Regions from separate parts of the Clostridium sp. JN-9 genome, predicted to be linked through region 1. Evidence: riboswitches for the same ligand, from Rfam matches in the RefSeq annotation. Region 1 holds a riboswitch; each other region holds the start of a gene.

Region 1 (6,083 bases):
TGGCTTCATCTATAGCTCTTTTTTCAACCTCAGTAACCCCTGATGGAAAGCAAATCACAATCCTAGGACTTGTAAAAGCACTTTTAGGGCTTACTTTTTCAATAAATTTTCTGAGCATAGTCTGAGTAACATCAAAATCTGCAATTACACCATCTTTAAGAGGCCTTATGGCAACAATATTTCCTGGTGTTCTTCCTATCATCTGCTTTGCTTCGTCACCAACGGCTAATACCCTCTTTGTATCACTGTTTATAGCAACAACTGATGGTTCACTTAATACAACACCTTTACCTTTTACATATATTAAAGTATTTGCTGTTCCCAGATCAATACCCATATCTTTTGACATTCCAAATAATCCCATTTTATATCTCCTTTCGCATTACACTATACCTTTTTCTTTTAAGCTCACATAGTCACCATTTCCAATGATAATGTGATCTAATAATTCTATTCCTATGATTTTACTGCATTCCTTTATTCTATGTGTAATATTAATATCCTCACTGCTAGGGGTAGGATCCCCGGAAGGATGATTATGACAAATAATAATTGAATAACAGCTTCTTCGTATGGCCTCGCAGAATATTTCCCTTGGGTGAACTATTGAAGAATTTAAGCTACCCATAGATACATTTTTAGATGCAATAACAACATTTTTAACATTCAGCATAATTACCTTTAAAATTTCAACATTGTAATGACGCATTTCTTCCATGACATAATCTGATGCATCTTTGGGCCTTGAAATTTTATAGGCATTTCCCGATTTAAAGGCTCTGACTCTTTTAAACAATTCTCCTATTGCAGCAATTTGTGAAGCCTTAGAAATGCCTATACCGCTAATATCCATTAGCTCTTCAGCAGTCCTGTTAAAAATACCATCTATTCCATCACATATTGTAATAAGCCTGCTGCTTAAATTTAGTACATTTTCATTTTTAATGCCATTTCTTAAAATAACTGCAATTAATTCAGAGTTTGATAAGCTTTGAGCTCCATATCTTATAAGTCTCTCTCTAGGTCTTTCATTTTCAGGTAAATCCATAATTTTTATTGAGTCACTCATTATTCTACTCCTTAATAAAGATTTACCCCCATCTCTCTTAATATGTAATTTAATTTATTTAATGGCAGACCTACTACATTATAGTAGCAGCCATTAATTTTTTCAACAAATAATCCACCATATCCCTGAATACCATATGCACCTGCTTTGCCCATTGGTTCACCAGTTTTAATGTATGCTCTGATTTCACTGTCACTTAAATCTGAAAATTTTACATCAGTACATACAAAGTCCCTTTTCATCTCATTGTCTGCAGTATTGTATACTGTTATTCCTGAATATACCTGATGAGTATTTCCACTTAATTGTGTCAGCATCTGAAATGCTTCTGATTCACTTTTTGGTTTTCCCATGACCTGATTTTTAAAAGCTACAATTGTATCACATCCAATAATAACTGCATCATCTTTTAATTTATCTTTTACATCTGCAACTTTTCCTTCAGAAATATTCATTACGTACTGTGAAAAACTGCCATTAAAGATAACGGTGTCCTCATTAAAGCCACTGACTATAGCTTTAAAATTCGGCACCAATCTTTTAAGTAGTTCTTTTCTTCTTTCTGAAGCTGATGCCAGCACATAGTTCACACTTATCACTTCCTAAAATAATACCATTTTATAATTATAGCCATAATTATATCATTTATAGTCATGGATATTATTAAAATTTAATTACAAAAATAATTAATGTTTACATTAAAAAAATACAGCAGCTTTGCCTGAATACCTTACTCCAGTAAACATCTAATATAGTTTATCATTTAATCTTTTTATAAACAAGAGTTTAGTTCTATTATTAAGAAAAATTTAAAAAGGCCTTCTTTTTAGGAAAGCCATTTAATGTTTGAGTTAATATTTTCTATAAATTATAATTGCTGCTATAATAAATAAAATTGTCATTATATTGATATTGAAATTTATACCTAATGTAAGTGTCATAAACTTCAAATCCAGTACAAGTGGTTTTGATGTTCCCACTGAATAAAATTTACCTAGAAAGCTCATGGATTTTATACTGCTTCCCAAAATCTCCCCAACTATAGTACCTGAGATTGCACCTAATAAAATGATAAACCAAAATAAGCCCTTATTCCCCCTGCTTACACCCTTCATAATACATCCCTCATTTTTAATGTTTATAAGTTCATTAAATAAATTTATAATAATAGTTTATCATTTTTTTGAAAGATATGGCAACAATATATTAATTGTTAGTTTTAACTTTTTTTAGAATTGTATATATTTTTATATAATTTTCCTCAATCTTGTCCTTTTTAATTTCTTCAGGCATAGAATTAACATATGCTTTCAGCTCATTTAACACACTTATATTTTTACTATTCTTGTCTACAGCCTTCAATTGAGAACACCATTTTTTAAGTTCTTCTGTGTAATATCCCTTTACTTCTTTATCTGAAAATCTATTTATAATCTGTAAATCTGCATTTATTATTTCACTTATTTCTGCATCACAAAGGTCACTTACATTTAATTCAAAAATCATTTTTGAATTTGCAACATTATTAGTATTCAATGTTTTTATTATGCCTTCTGCACCGGTTTCATCATATATCCCAATAAAAACCCTTGTGTTATTTCCATCTGTTATTTCAAATGGCATTCCGAAACCCTGCAGAAGCTTCTTTTCATTTTCTACATTTTCTTTTTTTGCATACATTCCTCCCTGAACGGCAATATATTTAACATTTTTTTTAGTAACCTGCTGCTGGTTCTTACTTTCTATATTATTCTGCTTCAAATTTAAAATTGACTTTGGCCAGGCTTCCTTTGAAATAACCTTTGAAATTATGGTTCCTAATATAAATGCGGCTATTAATATGCATAGTACCCACCAGACAAATCTTCCTGAATTGCTCTTCTTCTTCAAATCAAATCTTGTGTATTTCATTTTACTCCCCCTTCATTCTTTATCAAAGAATATACTTCTCATTTAATTATATTTACCATTTAGCTTTTCTATTACAAAAAAAATTCCCTGGAATACTTTAATACATAAAAGTACTCCAGGGAGTATAACAAAATATTTAATTTAAAATTCTTTTTGCCCCTGCATATCTAGAAGTATAATAGCTTTCCCCTAAATCACTTACCGTAATTCTATGGCTGCCAGAAGAAGCATGGATAAATTGCCCTCCTCCTACATATATCCCAACATGAGATATTGAACCATAGGTATTAAAAAATACTAAATCCCCTGCTTTAAGGTTATCTCTTGAAACATACTGTCCCATTGAATATTGTGAACCAGTATAATGAGGAAGATTCACCCCAAATGCACTATATACATATGCTGTAAATCCAGAACAGTCAAAAGCAGACGGACCGGATGCACCCCATACGTAAGGCCTTCCCATAAAATTATAAGCGTAGGAAATAATATCTCCTCTACCATTTCCGGCAGGATTTCCGCCTCTACTAACAGCTACACTTCCGCCTCTGCTGGCAGATACTCTGCTGCTTGTAGGAACGCTCTTGCTTTTCGAAGCTTTCTCTGGTACTTGTATTACTTTATTACATTTTATATCTGCAGAGTCCATAACAACCTTCTGCTGGCTTGTATTAACTGCTGCATCAGCATATACCTTTACAGTATTTACTTTTTGTAATAAAGTAAACGTTAGCAAGAAAAGTACAAATGTTAAAAATTTGAATTTGAAGTTAAACATGATTACCCCCCTATTGCCTTCGGAGTTAGCTGACGGGCTCGAATGAAGGTTATTCTACTGAAATATGGTTATTTCAGATTAGCCCCATTTTCTTGGTTCCTCCGTACTCATTTCTGAGATTCAGCACAATTAATATTATAAAATAAAATTGTACAAGCTGTCAATGCAGTTAATATATGTTTGTTAATTTTTGTGAAAGTTTATTAAACTTACTTTTTTTGTAATAAAAGCATATCATATGCTCTATTATTAAAATTATAGTATTGTTTGTATCTGTTTATTACAAAAAAATTATTTTTTTCCCAGCTGTTTATATAATTGTTTACTCCATCAACTACATAACTATAAAAATTATTTATGCTGTATTCATTATAAAAATAATCAGTTAAAGCACTTATAATACTGCAGGCTGTCTCATCTGCAATATTATTTTGAAGCAGCATAAACAAAAATGTTATTTCATTAGATCTTTTAAATTCTGCCTTTCCCCTTAAAACTCCAATCAGCTTATTACAATTTTTAATTTTTAAAAAGAACTCGCATTCACTAAGATAGCATTCTAAATATCTATCGTAAAGCTCCTTTTCATTAAACTCAATAAATTTAACATCATTTTTATTATAGTTTTGAAGTTTAATCCAATGCCCAATTTCTTTAATGTCATCTTCCAATACATTAGTTATACATAAATTATCAATTGGGATAACAACGTCAAGCATAAATTCACCTCATTTCTTACCCTAAATAAAAATTCTACATTTCTTTTAAAAATCCTTTTATTTTATCTTCACTTTACATTAAAACTTTGCATTGTACCTGGCAAAGTATAGGACTTTCAGTTGCTTTAGCAGAAGCCGGATATAATATGTTTTTGCAGGGTATTATACAGTAAACTTTTTCATAAAAATATGCTATTATATACCCATAATACTTTGAGGAGGGATAGTTATGATAGGGATAAATGATAATAAGCTATATTCAAATATTCTTGTATTTAAGTTCAGTAATTTCAACTTGGATTACACAAAGGAAATTTCTGAAATTATGAAATTTTCAACAAACAATGGTGAATTTAAAGAGCTTGAAACCATAAACACTCTAGGTATGTGCAGCTACAAAAAATTGTTCGTTGTTGGACTTGGAACTACAGAAGAATTCAGTGAAATAAAATTATTCAAGGCTTTAGGTACAGCTATTGGAGCAATAAAAAACTCTATTGATGATCTGGATATTCTTGATAATCTTCCTGAAGATTTTGGTTATATATTGGGACAGTCTATTCAGATTTCAATTTATAAATATGCCGGAATAAAGAAGGAACACGAAAAAATAAAATTGCAAAATATCAATGTAATATCTAAATATAAAGAATCCATAAGTAAGGGTGTTATTATAGGTAACTGCATAAATTTCTCCAGACAGCTGGTGAATATGCCCTCTAATATTGTAACACCGAAATATCTGACTCAGCAGGCAGAAAATATTTCTACTGATGAGAAATTGGATATAGATATAATAGATAAATACAGGCTTGAGCAAATGGGAATGAACTCAATTCTATCAGTGTGCAGCGGAAGTTCACATAGCCCAAGACTTATAGTGCTTCAGTACTTTGGTGATGCTGAAAATAAAGAAATAATATCTCTTATTGGAAAAGGAGTAACCTTTGACAGCGGCGGAATATCATTAAAACCTGCAAAGGGCATGGAATCAATGTCAGGTGATATGGCTGGTGCCTCTTATGTACTTGGTATAATGAAAGCAGTTGGAAGTATCAGACCTAAAAAAAATATAATTGGCCTGATTCCAGTAGTAGAAAATATGCCATCTGGGAATTCTTACAGACCAGGAGATGTAATCACAACATATAGTGGTAAAACTGTTCAGGTTATTTCTACAGATGCAGAAGGAAGACTTATTTTATGTGATGCTATAACCTATGCCAAGGAATTGGGAGCCACTAAAATTATTGATATTGCCACACTGACAGGCTCCTGTGCAAACTTCCTGGGCGGCATAAATGCAGGACTTTTCAGCAATTCAGACAATCTCAGTTCTTCAATAATAAAAGCAGGAAATGCTGTAGGGGAAAATTTCTGGAGGCTTCCAAACAATGAAGAATACTTTGAGCAGCTGAAAACTGATAAGGCAGACTTAAAAAATACAGGTACTGATTCAGGAGCAGTTGTTGCAGGCATGTTTCTTGAAAGCTTTTCTGAGGGAGTTGATTTCGCTCATCTGGATATAGCCGGCTGCTCATCATATTCAAAACCACATGATGGCTATGACATTGGTGCCAACGGTATAACTATGAGAACAATTATT
Region 2 (6,083 bases), 1.2 Mb from region 1:
TTGTTGGAAGCGGCCCAGCTGGAATTTCAGCAGCCATAAATGCTAAGATTAGGAATAAGAATATAATACTTTTTGGATACAAATATTTAAGCAATAAATTAATCAAGGCTCCAAAAGTTAATAATTATTTAGGATTTTATGGTCTTACTGGTGGGGAATTAAGAGCTAAATTCACAAACCATATTAATTCAATGGATATTAATATTAATGAGGAGAAAATAACAGCAATTTATGCCATGGGAGATTATTTTTCACTTATGGCAAATGATAAGATGTTTGAGGCAGCAACAGTGATTTTGGCTACTGGTATGGAGTATGGAAAGCCTTTAAAAGGTGAAGAAGAATTCCTTGGGAAAGGTGTTGGATATTGTGCAACCTGTGATGCACCTCTTTATAGAAATAAGCCTGTTACAATTATTGCTTATACAAAGGAAGCAGAAGAAGAGGCAAACTATGTTAGTGAACTAGCCTCAAAATTATATTATGTTCCTTTATACAAAAGTGAATATAATATTAATCCTGACATAGAAATAGTTAAGGACATTCCCCTTGAAATCCAGGGAAAAGACAGAGTTAATAAATTATTACTGCGAAATAGAGAAATACAAACAGATGGTATATTTGTATTAAAGGATAGTATATCTCCTAATCAATTGGTTCCTGGTCTTGATATGGAGAATGGCCATATAAAGGTATCCAGAAATATGAGTACAAATATACAAGGATGTTTTGCAGCTGGAGACTGCACTGGAAAGCCTTATCAATATATGAAGGCAGCAGGTGAAGGCCAGGTGGCTGCTTTAAGTGCAGCAGCTTATTTAGACTCAATAAAATAATTAATATAAAATAAAAAATACTAAAGCTTTATTGCTTTAGTATTTTTTATTTTACTTTGATACAAAGAATACGTGATTGCCTATAGTTTTTATATTATCCTTTTTTACATTTTTCATCCATTTGGATGTAGCTATTTTAGGATTGTAAAAAAATACTGCCTTTTCGGTAGGATCATTTCCTTTAAGTGCATCTAAAACAGCTTTGTAGCTGCTTTCATCTGGCACAACAGTTATTTTCCCATTTTGTACACAGGAAAAAGCACTTTTCTGAGTTATTACTCCGCTTATGGTTTTTGGAAACTTAGGATCCTTTACTCTGTTTAAAATAACTGAGGCCACTGCTACTTTTCCTGCATAAGGTTCTGATCTGCTCTCAGCGTATACTACTTGTGCCATTAAGTAAATATCATCATCTGTGATGTAAATATCTTTATTTCCATTGTTAAATACCTGGACAACGTCATATTCCTGTTTAAATAAGTCATTTTCAGCATTTTCATCATAGGATGCTTTAACCTTAAAGTTTAAAGAGCACAAGATTAAGCAGAAAAACAATAAAAATGTTGTAAGTTTTTTCATTTTTTATATCTCTCCTTTTACCGACGGGGTTAGCTGACGGGTTTGGTAAAGGCATAACCTACGCTTGAAGCGATTCACCCCAAAAAACTGGTTTCCCCGCGTTTATTTAAAAACTTAGGCTATTGATTATTATTTCACCTTTTTTAAAAAAAATACATAAATTTAAAAAAACAGGAACTTAAAGTTTTAAGTTCCTGTTTCAGTTATTTATTATTTCCATTTTTAAACTCATTGTATATTTTATAAAATTCTTCAAGATTATCATTTACTGTATTATATTTATCTTTTGAAAATGTATAATTTGCATCGATTGAAGAGTTATCTTTAGAATCAGAGTTTAATTGAGAGTTTTCAAAATTAACTGCCTTATAGATGCTGTCTAAGTAAGAAGAGTAGCTGTCCATTGTATTTCTAAATGTTTTATACAGATTAACACCTTTAGCTGGAACAATAATATTAGAAAGTTTACTTTTTAATGCTAAAAAAGAGGTGGTATCTTTACTGAGGTCAAAAAGTAAATCATTAAATTTCCTGCTTTTTCTGGATGCTTCTATCTGTGAATTATAATCCTTCTTAAGTGCAAGAAAATCATTTAAAATACTGTCTATGCTGTTTATAAATTCAGAATTTTGACCATCCTTAATTGTTTTATCATTATTTAATCGTATAAGCTGTGAAGTATAAAAAATAGAATTATTTATAAATTGCAATGATGATGGGGATAAAGAAACAGATAATTTTTTTGTTTTAAATAAAGAATAAGAATTAATACACTTATCTTTATAGCTTTTCAAATTCTCTAAAGATTTTTCAATATCCTTGCTTTCCGGATTAGAAATTATTGAAATAATCTGCTTGTAAATGAGGATATTAGTGTTAAGCCCATCTACTAAGCTGGAATTAATTTTATAATATTTTTCTGATGGATTAATTGCCTGAATGTGATTTTTTATTTCTATTAAAGAATCAATTTTTGAAGGCAAATCCTTTTTAGATTTATTGCTGTCTATAGTCTGCTGCTTTATAAGGGACGAGGTAGATTCATTTATTTCATTTATTTTATCTGTGTAATATTTCACTTGCTTTTCATATTCACTATATGATCTGGATACAGTAAAATAGTATGTCCCATAAAAAATCACAAAAATCGCGGCTATAATACCAATGGTAATGGAAGTAATTTTTATTATTTTTTTAGTTTTTGAATCCATTTAATCTCCTCCCCACTGTTAACTGCATATTCCATATTAACCATATTATATAATACATTATATATTCTTTCAAAGTTATTATTAGAACTTTTTATAATTAAAAATAATTGATATAATTATATAAAGATTAGAGATGTAAATCAATTATCATAAGCAAAAAAAATATTAATAAATAGTCAATAATAACAGAATTATTGATATAAACATAATTAAATAGTGTATAATTAATACTAGTATTAACTTTGAAAGGGTGAATTCTGTGCAGATCATTGAGATCTTAATTAACTCAGTTAAACATATTGACCTTTGGTCGATTTTAGATATTTTAGTAGTATCATACATTTTTTATAAGTTATATATGTTAATCAAAGAAACAAGGGCAGAGCAGCTATTAAAAGGATTAGTTCTTATATTTCTATTAATACCAATAAGTTCATTGCTGCATCTGACTATGTTAAACTGGATTCTTTCAAAAACCATCACAATAGGTGTCTTATCTTTTGTTATTATTTTCCAGCCGGAAATCAGAAGAGCCCTTGAACACCTTGGAAGAAGCGCATTTAACGATAGACATATTTTACAGGATGAAAGTATTATGACAGAGGTACTTGAGGAAATTACAACAGCAGTAGAGAATTTATCTGAAACAAATACTGGTGCACTTATTGTTATTGAGCAAACTACAGGCCTTGGGGAAATTATAAACACAGGTACTAAACTTGATGCTTTGGTATCCTCTGCTTTGCTTGAAAACATTTTTGTAGTAAATACTCCTTTGCATGATGGGGCAACAATTATAAGAAATAATAGAATAGTCTCATCAGGATGCTTTCTGCCATTAACAAGTAATAACGATTTAAATAAAAAATTAGGAACCAGACATAGAGCAGCTATCGGCCTTTCTGAAACATCTGATGCCCTTGTAATAGTTGTATCTGAAGAAACAGGGACTATATCTCTGGCAGTTAACGGAAGTATAACTAGAAATTATGATAAAAATAAACTGAAAAATATTTTAAGTAGAATAATTAAAAAGAGACAACTTAAAAAGTTAACTTTTAGGGAGCAGGTGATGGCGTGGACGAAAAAGTTAAAAGGAATCAAATAATAATTCGAATATGCTGTATCATTGCAGCTTTTGGGCTTTGGCTATACATTAATGGTGTAGAAAACCCTGTTAGGGAAAACACTATTTCTGTTCCTGTGGAAATAGTAAATAAAGATGTGCTTACCAATTCTAAATTAGCATTAATTGATGATCAGCCATTATATGTTAATCTGACTATCAGCGGTGTTACTTCAGATGTATATTCTGTTAAACCATCAAACTTTAAATTAAGAGTTGATTTAAGCGGATACGCTATAAAAAAAGGAGAAAACATTGTACCTGTTAAGCTTGTGCAGCAGCCAGATAATATAAAGATAGTAAATACAGAAAAGCTTTGGGTTAAATTAAATGTAGATGAATATGCAAAAAAGAAAGTCCCAATTAAAATAGGCATAGAGGGAAAAGCTAAAACCGGTTTTTACCAGCTGCAGCCTAAACCAAGCTTAAGTGAAATTGAGGTCAGCGGCCCTTTAAAGTATGTAAATCAGGTTACAAGCCTTTTAGGGAAGATAAGGATAGATAATTTATCTAAAGATTTTACAAGTAATGTGGTTTTATCTGCCGTGGATAATTCCAATAATAAAGTTAATTATGTAAAATTCCAGCCTGCAGCTGTAGAAGTAATGGTACCAATAAAAAAAGTTAAAACAGTGGGTATAAATGTAAAAACTAAGGGCAATTTAAGTAATGGATTGATTTTAAAGGGATTTGAGACAATCCCTGAAAAGGTGGATATTGCCGGGGACGATGGTGCTATAGACAACATACAGTCTATAGATACTGAGCCCGTGGACTTATCCAAGTTAAATGGGAATGATAGTACAGATGTTAAGCTTGTGGTGCCTCAGGGGGTATTTTTAATAAATAATAACGGATATGTAAAAGCTAAAATCACAAGTGAAAAAATATCTCAAAGAACTTTGCCAGTGAGTGTAACCATTAATAACTTACAGAGCGGCTATGATGCAGTACTGAATACAAAACAGGTATCTGTAACGGTTACGGCAGCTGACAGCGTTATAAACAGTCTGAACAATGGAGATATCACAGCTGCAGTGGATCTAAGCGGTGCCTTAGAAGGAGATCATACTACTCAAGTGAACGTTACGATACCCCAGGGTTTTACAAAAGTTTCTGTGGATCCGCCTTCAATACAGGTTAACATAAAGAAAAAAATACTGGAGGGTAATAATGGCAATTAGAGTAAGCAATATAATTTTAGATATTGATGAAGATATCAATTTATTAAGAAAAAAAGCTTCACAAAAGCTTAAAATAAAGGATGAGTATATTAAAAATTTTAAAATACTCAGAGAGTCTATAGATGCCAGGAGAAGGAATACTATTAAGTTTAATTATACTGTAGAATTAAGCTGTGAAAACGAGGAGAGAATCGTTTCAAGGCTTCATGATAATAATATTAAACTTGAAAAAGAAAAATATGAGGCTGACTTTCAGCTGGGGACAAAAAAACTCAGCAGCAGACCAGTGATAGTAGGTATGGGACCGGCAGGAATGTTTGCCGGTCTTTTAATGGCGCAAAAGGGTTTTAAGCCTTTAATTATAGAGAGAGGAGAGGATGTGGAAACCAGAACTAAATCCGTAGAAGAATTCTGGAAAACCGGAAGATTAAATTTAGAATCCAATGTTCAATTTGGAGAGGGGGGAGCCGGCACTTTTTCAGATGGAAAGCTAACAACAAGAATTAAAGATCCAAGGTGCGACTATGTACTTCAGCAGTTTGTCAGGTTTGGGGCTCCGGAAGAAATAATATATAATGGCAAGCCTCATATAGGCACTGACATATTAAAAGGGGTGGTAAAAAACATAAGAGAAGAGATTGAAAGACTTGGCGGCGAAATCAGATTTAACAGCAGGCTTCAACAATTGAGAATAAAAGATAAAAAAATTAAAAGTATCATAGTAAACGGAGAGGAGATACCCTGCGAAGTATTAATATTAGCTATTGGACACAGTTCAAGAGATACTTATGAAATGCTTTACAAAAGTGGTATACTTTTAACTGTAAAACCATTTGCTATTGGAGTGAGATGTGAGCACAGTCAAAAATTAATAAATGAAAATCAATATGGACAATATGCTTCCCATCCAAGATTAAAAGCAGCAGACTACAGATTAACTTATACCAGCAAAAAAACTGGAAGAGGCGTATACAGCTTCTGTATGTGTCCAGGTGGAGAAGTGGTAGCTGCTTCCTCCGAGGAAAACAGGCTTGCCATAAATGGTATGAGTAATTATAAAAGAAATAAAGAAAATGCAAACTCAGCAATAGTTGTAACAGTAGGACCTAATGATTTTCAGGGGAATAACCCTCTTAGCGGTATGGAG
Region 3 (6,083 bases), 1.4 Mb from region 1:
TGAATTTACATGCAATATATTGTGGTGTTTAGATATTTACTTTCTATAGACACCTATGGCTCTTTTAAATAATAATGTTGATGTGAATAGGACAATCCTTTAATGGTAATAATTAAGATACCTACATATTACTGAAAGGATTGGATTACCATGGAGAATAAAAAATGTACTGATATAAATATATTATCTTATTTTGCTTCATTAAGACATGATTCTGAAAGAAAATGCCCATACTGTGGCTGCACCCATACAGTGCTATATGGAAAATACAATGGTAAACAAAGATATATATGCAAAAGCTGCAAAAAAACCTTTAATGATTTTACAAACACGCCAATTGCAAGGACTCATTTCCCTGAAAAGTGGGAGGCATTCATTAAGTGTACCATTGAGGGCTTATCCCTTAAGGCGGCAGCCAGGGAAATTGGCGTTTCTTATGTAACACTATTTTACTGGAGGCACAAGCTGCTCTCTGCTTTAAAAATGGTTAAACAAAATAAGATGCAGGGAAAGTTTGAACTTGAAAATTTTTTCTTAAAATTCTCCCGGAAGGGACAGAAAGGCATTGAACATGATGAAAAGAGAGTTCATGATCAAAGCGTAAGTTACATTAATATCAGCAATAATAAAGTCTGCGTTATTACAGCACTGGATTCACATAAAAATATTTATTCCAGAGCAGTGGGAATGGGACGTATGAATGCAATGGATATGGAAAATCATATTGGAAAATTATTAAATAAAAATAAACATGTAATCTCAAGACCGAAAAGCTTTTTTGCCATGTTCTTTAAAAGAAAAAAGGTAATGGAGATCAATAAATATCTTGATAATAGCTCTGAAGCAGTAAAATATAGACGTGACTGCATGGAATGGATGTACCGTTTTAGAGGAGTAGCAACAAAGTATTTAAATAATTATTTAAGCCTATTCAAATTTTTAAAGAGTTCTAATTTTAATAATATTTCATCTACAATAAATATATTTATAGAAGCAATAAGTAAAATTAATATTGAAAATACATATATAAATATGAGGAATGCTAAAATATGTTTTAATTAGCCTGTCCCTAACGGGAACTTGTTACTTTATCAACACTATTTAATAAAAGAGCCATATATCTAAAGCAGGAAAGATTAAAGAACAGACTTTAATCTTTGGGTTTTAAGGGGCAGCCTATCGGCTCTGGATTTTTCAAATCCTTTTTTAACTCTATTAGTTAAACTGTAATTAGAGCCATCCTTGGTTCTTAAAACGCATGATTCACTCAGCAAATTGAATTTTAAGATTTTCTGTAAGAAAATCAACATTATTTGTTCTTTGTTATTTAATCTTTAATCTTTAGTTTCAGCCTTCAATAAAAAATGAGCCTTGCATCAGCAGTTTTAACTGCTAATGCGGCAGCCCCTATTTTAATAAGCAAATACTAAACCGCCAATGCTTGCAGCAACTGGTTTTGATCTTAACCAGCTGTTAGTAGCTGTAGTGTCGTAGAAGTAAAGAGCACCATTGGTTGGGTCGGTACCTTTTAGTGCATCATATGCTGCATTTATGGCAGCTTGAGACGCAGGTTTATTAATCATGCCATTTAAAACAGGAGTAAACTGGTAATATCCACCTGGCTCATCATAAATTACCCCGCTTATGGTATTTGGGAATTCAGCACTCTTAACTCTGTTCACAATTACTGCACCAACGGAAACCATGGCATTATAGCTTTCTCCGCCAGCTTCTGCAGTAATTAATCTTGCTAACAGATCCACATCTGATGAAGTATAGCTGATAACACCTTTTGATGCGGCTGTCTGACTACTTGTCCAGTTACCGCCTGCTGGAATAACCAGTTTTTCACCGGTATAAATCATATCTGCCCATTTGTTATTTGCCAGTTTCAAAAGGTTAACAGATATACCATATCTTTTAGCAATAAAATATAATGAATCACCAGATTTAACAGTATAATCAATACCAGGAACATTCAATATCTGCCCGGGGTATATGGAATAACCAGACAGTCCATTGTCATTCATAAGAGCTTGTACATTAGTATTAAAAGTCTTGCCGATGTAATATAGCGAATCACCAGAAACAACCTGATATGATGCAGCTTTGACGGAAGTTGCAGCCATAAAAGTAAAAGCTGCAGCAGCAATAATAGTTTTAAATTTGTTTAATTTTAACATGTGTTTTCCTCCTTTAATCAGCCTCCGAAGTTAGTTGACGGGTTTGGGTTAAAGGTACCCTACTCCCCCTGAAATAAGTGAGGAGATTCACCCCATTTGTAATTCCTCCGTACTCATAATTGAGATTCGGCATTTATAACTTATGCGTTTAAGCTATATGTAACATTGTAACAGAGTAATTTTCATGATACTATGCAAAATTTGAGGTAATTAAGGAAAATAAAAAAATTGAAGATAATTTATGGAATGAAGGGATAAAAAATTAAGGAGACCATTTTATAAATAGCCTCCTTGAAATTAACAGATATGAAATTTTAACTAGTTTTTATTTCTGGTTCCCTGATCTGCTGCAATTTTGCTGGCATTTCCCCTGAACATAAAACCATTTTTAGCATTTCTGCTGTTTTCTGAGTTATCTGATTTACTTTGATTCTGAGATTTTATATTTTTATTTTTACTCATACAATTACTCCTTCCTTATAATATATTTCTAATTGCTCATAAAGCTTCCCCCATTAACATGTATTACAGAACCATTTACATAGGATGAGTCTTTAGAAGCAAGATACACATATGCAGGCGCAAGCTCTACCGGCTGCCCAGGCCTTCCAATAGGTGAAGTTGTTCCAAATTGAGACACTTCTTCAGCAGTACAGCTTGATGGAATCAATGGAGTCCAAATTGGACCAGGTGCTACTGCATTTACTCTGATGTGTTTAGGGCATAAACTTAAAGCCAGGGATCTTGTAAAAGTTACAATGGCGCCTTTTGCAGAAGAATAATCAATTAAAGTTTTTTCACCTTTATATGCTGTTATTGAAGCTGTATTAATAATTGCAGATCCAGCCTTCAAACTGGGAATGGCTGCCTTGCATAAATAAAACATGCTGAAGACATTTGTTTTGAATGTTTTCTCCAGCTGAGCTGCTGTTATATCCTCTATACTGTTTTGAACGTACTGTACAGCGGCATTGTTTACAAGAATATCTAATTTTTTAAATTTATTTATTGTCTGCTGAACAGCAGCTTTGCAAAAATCCTCGTCGCTTATATCTCCAGGAATAAGGACACACTTTCTCCCAAGGCTTTCCACAATACTTTTGGTTTCATTGGCATCTTCATGTTCATTAAAATAAATAATGGAGATATCTGCACCTTCCTTGGCATAGGCACAGGCTACAGCCCTTCCAATACCGCTGTCACCACCAGTTATTAAGGCTGTCTTTCCCTTTAATTTATTTGAAGAAATATATCCCGGATCATCAAATACAGGTAGTGGGTCCATAAGTTTCTCTAGTCCTGGATGAACATTTTGAGTCTGTGGGGGCATTTTTTTTAAAAAGCTATTTGTAAATTCAAAATCCATAGGCTACCTCCTTAATTATTATAAAATTATTATTAGTCTTTTTTATAAATTCATTCTAAAAATATAAATAAAAAATAAACAGGCTATTCCAGTTAAGTGAAATCAGCCTGTTTATTATTTAGTTTGAATCTAATTTGTTTATATCATTTCTTTCAAAACTCTGCTGCCATTTTCCTACATAGCTTCCTAAAACCCATTCAGCCATGACAACAGATTCACCAGGATTTAATTTATACTTTTTAACAGGAGCTTTTGAAAGCTCATTATTGGTTAAGGTATAAATGTATAGTGTATCTTTGGCAATTATCAGTGCAATATCTTTATTTGGCGAAGTATAAGCATCCACAGCATCTGGTATAGCCTTTTTTACAGCACTCCAGGGAACCTGAAGTTCATCATAGGTAACAAATTTTGAAGTGGGAGAAGTAGTTATATTAAAGTCAACATATGGACTGTTTGGAGAGTCATTTATACTGTTAAGTCTTCCCCGCAGTACCCAGTGGCCATTACGCCTTACCATAGCAAAGCTATCCTCCCTGGCAGTTTTTTCTATTGTACTTTTTATCTGATTGTTTTGAGAATTATAAATATTTTCACTGGATTCTTTCATTACATCTTTTCCTGTAGGGCCTATTAAATCAGTTAATTTTATACCATTTGTAACATTTAGATTGTCAATAGGCAATACCTTAAGGGCATCAGTCCTCCAGGATTTGTCTGTGGACTGTATATAGCCGCTGCCATTCCATTCCGTGGATACATAATCATTGCCCACAAATAATATAGTTTTTGCTAAAAATCCATTGCCATCATCCCAGGGCAAAGCCTTTGTAAGAGGCTGAGTTTCTACAGGATATGCAAATAAATTATCCTGCACATACTGACTAGTAACCTCTCTTTTAACTCCTACTTTCCAAAAGCCATTTTTTCTTGGTACAAATAAATCATTTGTTTCATAAACATCGTTAATGGATTTATTATTAGAGCTTATCCACAAAGTTCTATAATCAGTTTCTGTCTGTTCTTTTTCACTAGCACCGGGGATATCATATTTTGAACTCTTTGTATATCTTAGACCAAGCAGAATTCCGGTTTTTAATACTTTAGAATCATTTGTAAGCTTGTTATTAATAGTTGAATCCGCATCATCATCCTGAACAAAGTCACCTTTATCTGAAATTTTATTTAAACAATAAAATATTCCATCTACATAAAGCATAATATGATTATCTTTATCCTTAACGAAGCTGTAAAAAAGATTATTATCATTAAATACAGATATAATCTGCACTTTATCTGATTTTAGTCCAATATCACTGGCTCTTAGTTTGTACTGGTAAACAAAGTAGCTGTTGGAATTTACAACTTTAACTTTATATCTTGGATTTTTACACACTTCATCCCCTACAACAGCCATTGATCTGCTGAATTCTGCTGTTTTACCAATTAATTTGTCCACTTCCAGCTTTGATTTATTCACATTGCCGGGTATTATGGATCTGGTAATTTTCCATTTACCTTCTATTGGTATGGAATTATTTCCGGGAGTTAATATCTTTTCAGTGGATTCATACAAATTTATAGGGGTACATCCTGTTAATATAAAATTTAATGGAAATATAAAAAGTAAGCAAAATAAAATAAACTTTTTCATTTTATGTCCACCTCAATTCTCTAGTGGTAAGCAAATGCTGACTTTAGTTCCAACATTTAATTCACTGTCAATCTGCAGTATGCCATTATGCTGACTTATTATTTCATCGCAAATGGATAGACCTATGCCGTTTTGTGATTTACTGCTTTTACCCTTATAGAATTTTTCTTTTACTTTTGGCAGTTCTTCTTTTGAAATTCCGCATCCATTATCTTCTATGACAATAATTATATAGCTGCTATCATAAGTAGCAGTTAGCGTAACCTTTGCATCTTTACCAACAAATTTGAAGGCATTATCCAATACATTAATTAATACCTGAATAATTCTGTTTTTATCAATATTTATATAGGGCAGATCAGGGTCATAGCTTACTGTAAAATTAATATTCTCTCTTTCTGCTCTTGGAGTAAGCTGCTTGTGTACTTTATTAATTATGTCAATAATATTGCACTGCTGAATTTTTAATTTTGTTTTTCCAGATATGAGCTTTGAAAAATCTAATAGCTCTTCAACCATACCGGAAAGCCTTTCACCCTCTTCATCAATAATATTGAGGCCGTCAGAAATCATATCTTTATCTGACAGATCACCGCTTTTTAAAGTTATAGCCCAGCCCCGAATTGAGGTAAGGGGAGTCCTAAGCTCATGGGATACAGAGGATATAAAATCATTTTTCAGCTGTTCTCTTTTTAATACTTCATCTGCCATATAGTTTAAAGTATCAGATAGCTTACCAATTTCATCATCATATTTTCTTGGAACTCTTGCAGTAAAGTTTCCTCCCGCCATTTTCTGGGCTGAATCCGTTACTTCTTTTAATGGCTCCGTTATTGTATTTGAAAGAAATACTCCAAGTAAGCCAGCAAGAATTATGACA

What was found. A riboswitch is a leader RNA that binds a small molecule or an ion and turns the genes downstream of it on or off. The one in region 1 is predicted to bind cyclic di-AMP.
Region 2: another riboswitch for cyclic di-AMP. It lies ahead of EQM05_RS14260 (cell wall hydrolase); the one in region 1 lies ahead of EQM05_RS04540 (C40 family peptidase).
Region 3: another riboswitch for cyclic di-AMP. It lies ahead of EQM05_RS13450 (LysM peptidoglycan-binding domain-containing protein); the one in region 1 lies ahead of EQM05_RS04540 (C40 family peptidase).

The regions. Positions count from the first base shown of each region.
Region 1 covers NZ_CP035280.1:946,912-952,994, reverse strand. The annotation lists gene EQM05_RS04565 (rod shape-determining protein) at 1-364, opposite strand, end outside; gene radC (DNA repair protein RadC) at 383-1,069, opposite strand; gene EQM05_RS04555 (Maf-like protein) at 1,081-1,659, opposite strand; gene EQM05_RS04550 (DUF4321 domain-containing protein) at 1,921-2,184, opposite strand; gene EQM05_RS04545 (hypothetical protein) at 2,276-2,980, opposite strand; gene EQM05_RS04540 (C40 family peptidase) at 3,117-3,758, opposite strand; cyclic di-AMP (ydaO/yuaA leader) riboswitch at 3,758-3,894, opposite strand; gene EQM05_RS04535 (GNAT family N-acetyltransferase) at 3,968-4,477, opposite strand; gene EQM05_RS04530 (leucyl aminopeptidase) at 4,707-6,083, shown strand, end outside.
Region 2 covers NZ_CP035280.1:2,975,996-2,982,078, reverse strand. The annotation lists gene EQM05_RS14265 (NAD(P)/FAD-dependent oxidoreductase) at 1-836, shown strand, start outside; gene EQM05_RS14260 (cell wall hydrolase) at 888-1,415, opposite strand; cyclic di-AMP (ydaO/yuaA leader) riboswitch at 1,420-1,546, opposite strand; gene EQM05_RS14255 (hypothetical protein) at 1,619-2,626, opposite strand; gene cdaA (diadenylate cyclase CdaA) at 2,886-3,734, shown strand; gene EQM05_RS14245 (CdaR family protein) at 3,704-4,936, shown strand; gene EQM05_RS14240 (FAD-dependent protein) at 4,926-6,083, shown strand, end outside.
Region 3 covers NZ_CP035280.1:2,786,314-2,792,396, reverse strand. The annotation lists gene EQM05_RS13455 (IS1595 family transposase) at 151-1,062, shown strand; gene EQM05_RS13450 (LysM peptidoglycan-binding domain-containing protein) at 1,413-2,183, opposite strand; cyclic di-AMP (ydaO/yuaA leader) riboswitch at 2,187-2,325, opposite strand; gene EQM05_RS15915 (hypothetical protein) at 2,502-2,645, opposite strand; gene EQM05_RS13445 (SDR family oxidoreductase) at 2,674-3,549, opposite strand; gene EQM05_RS13440 (hypothetical protein) at 3,668-5,203, opposite strand; gene EQM05_RS13435 (ATP-binding protein) at 5,216-6,083, opposite strand, start outside.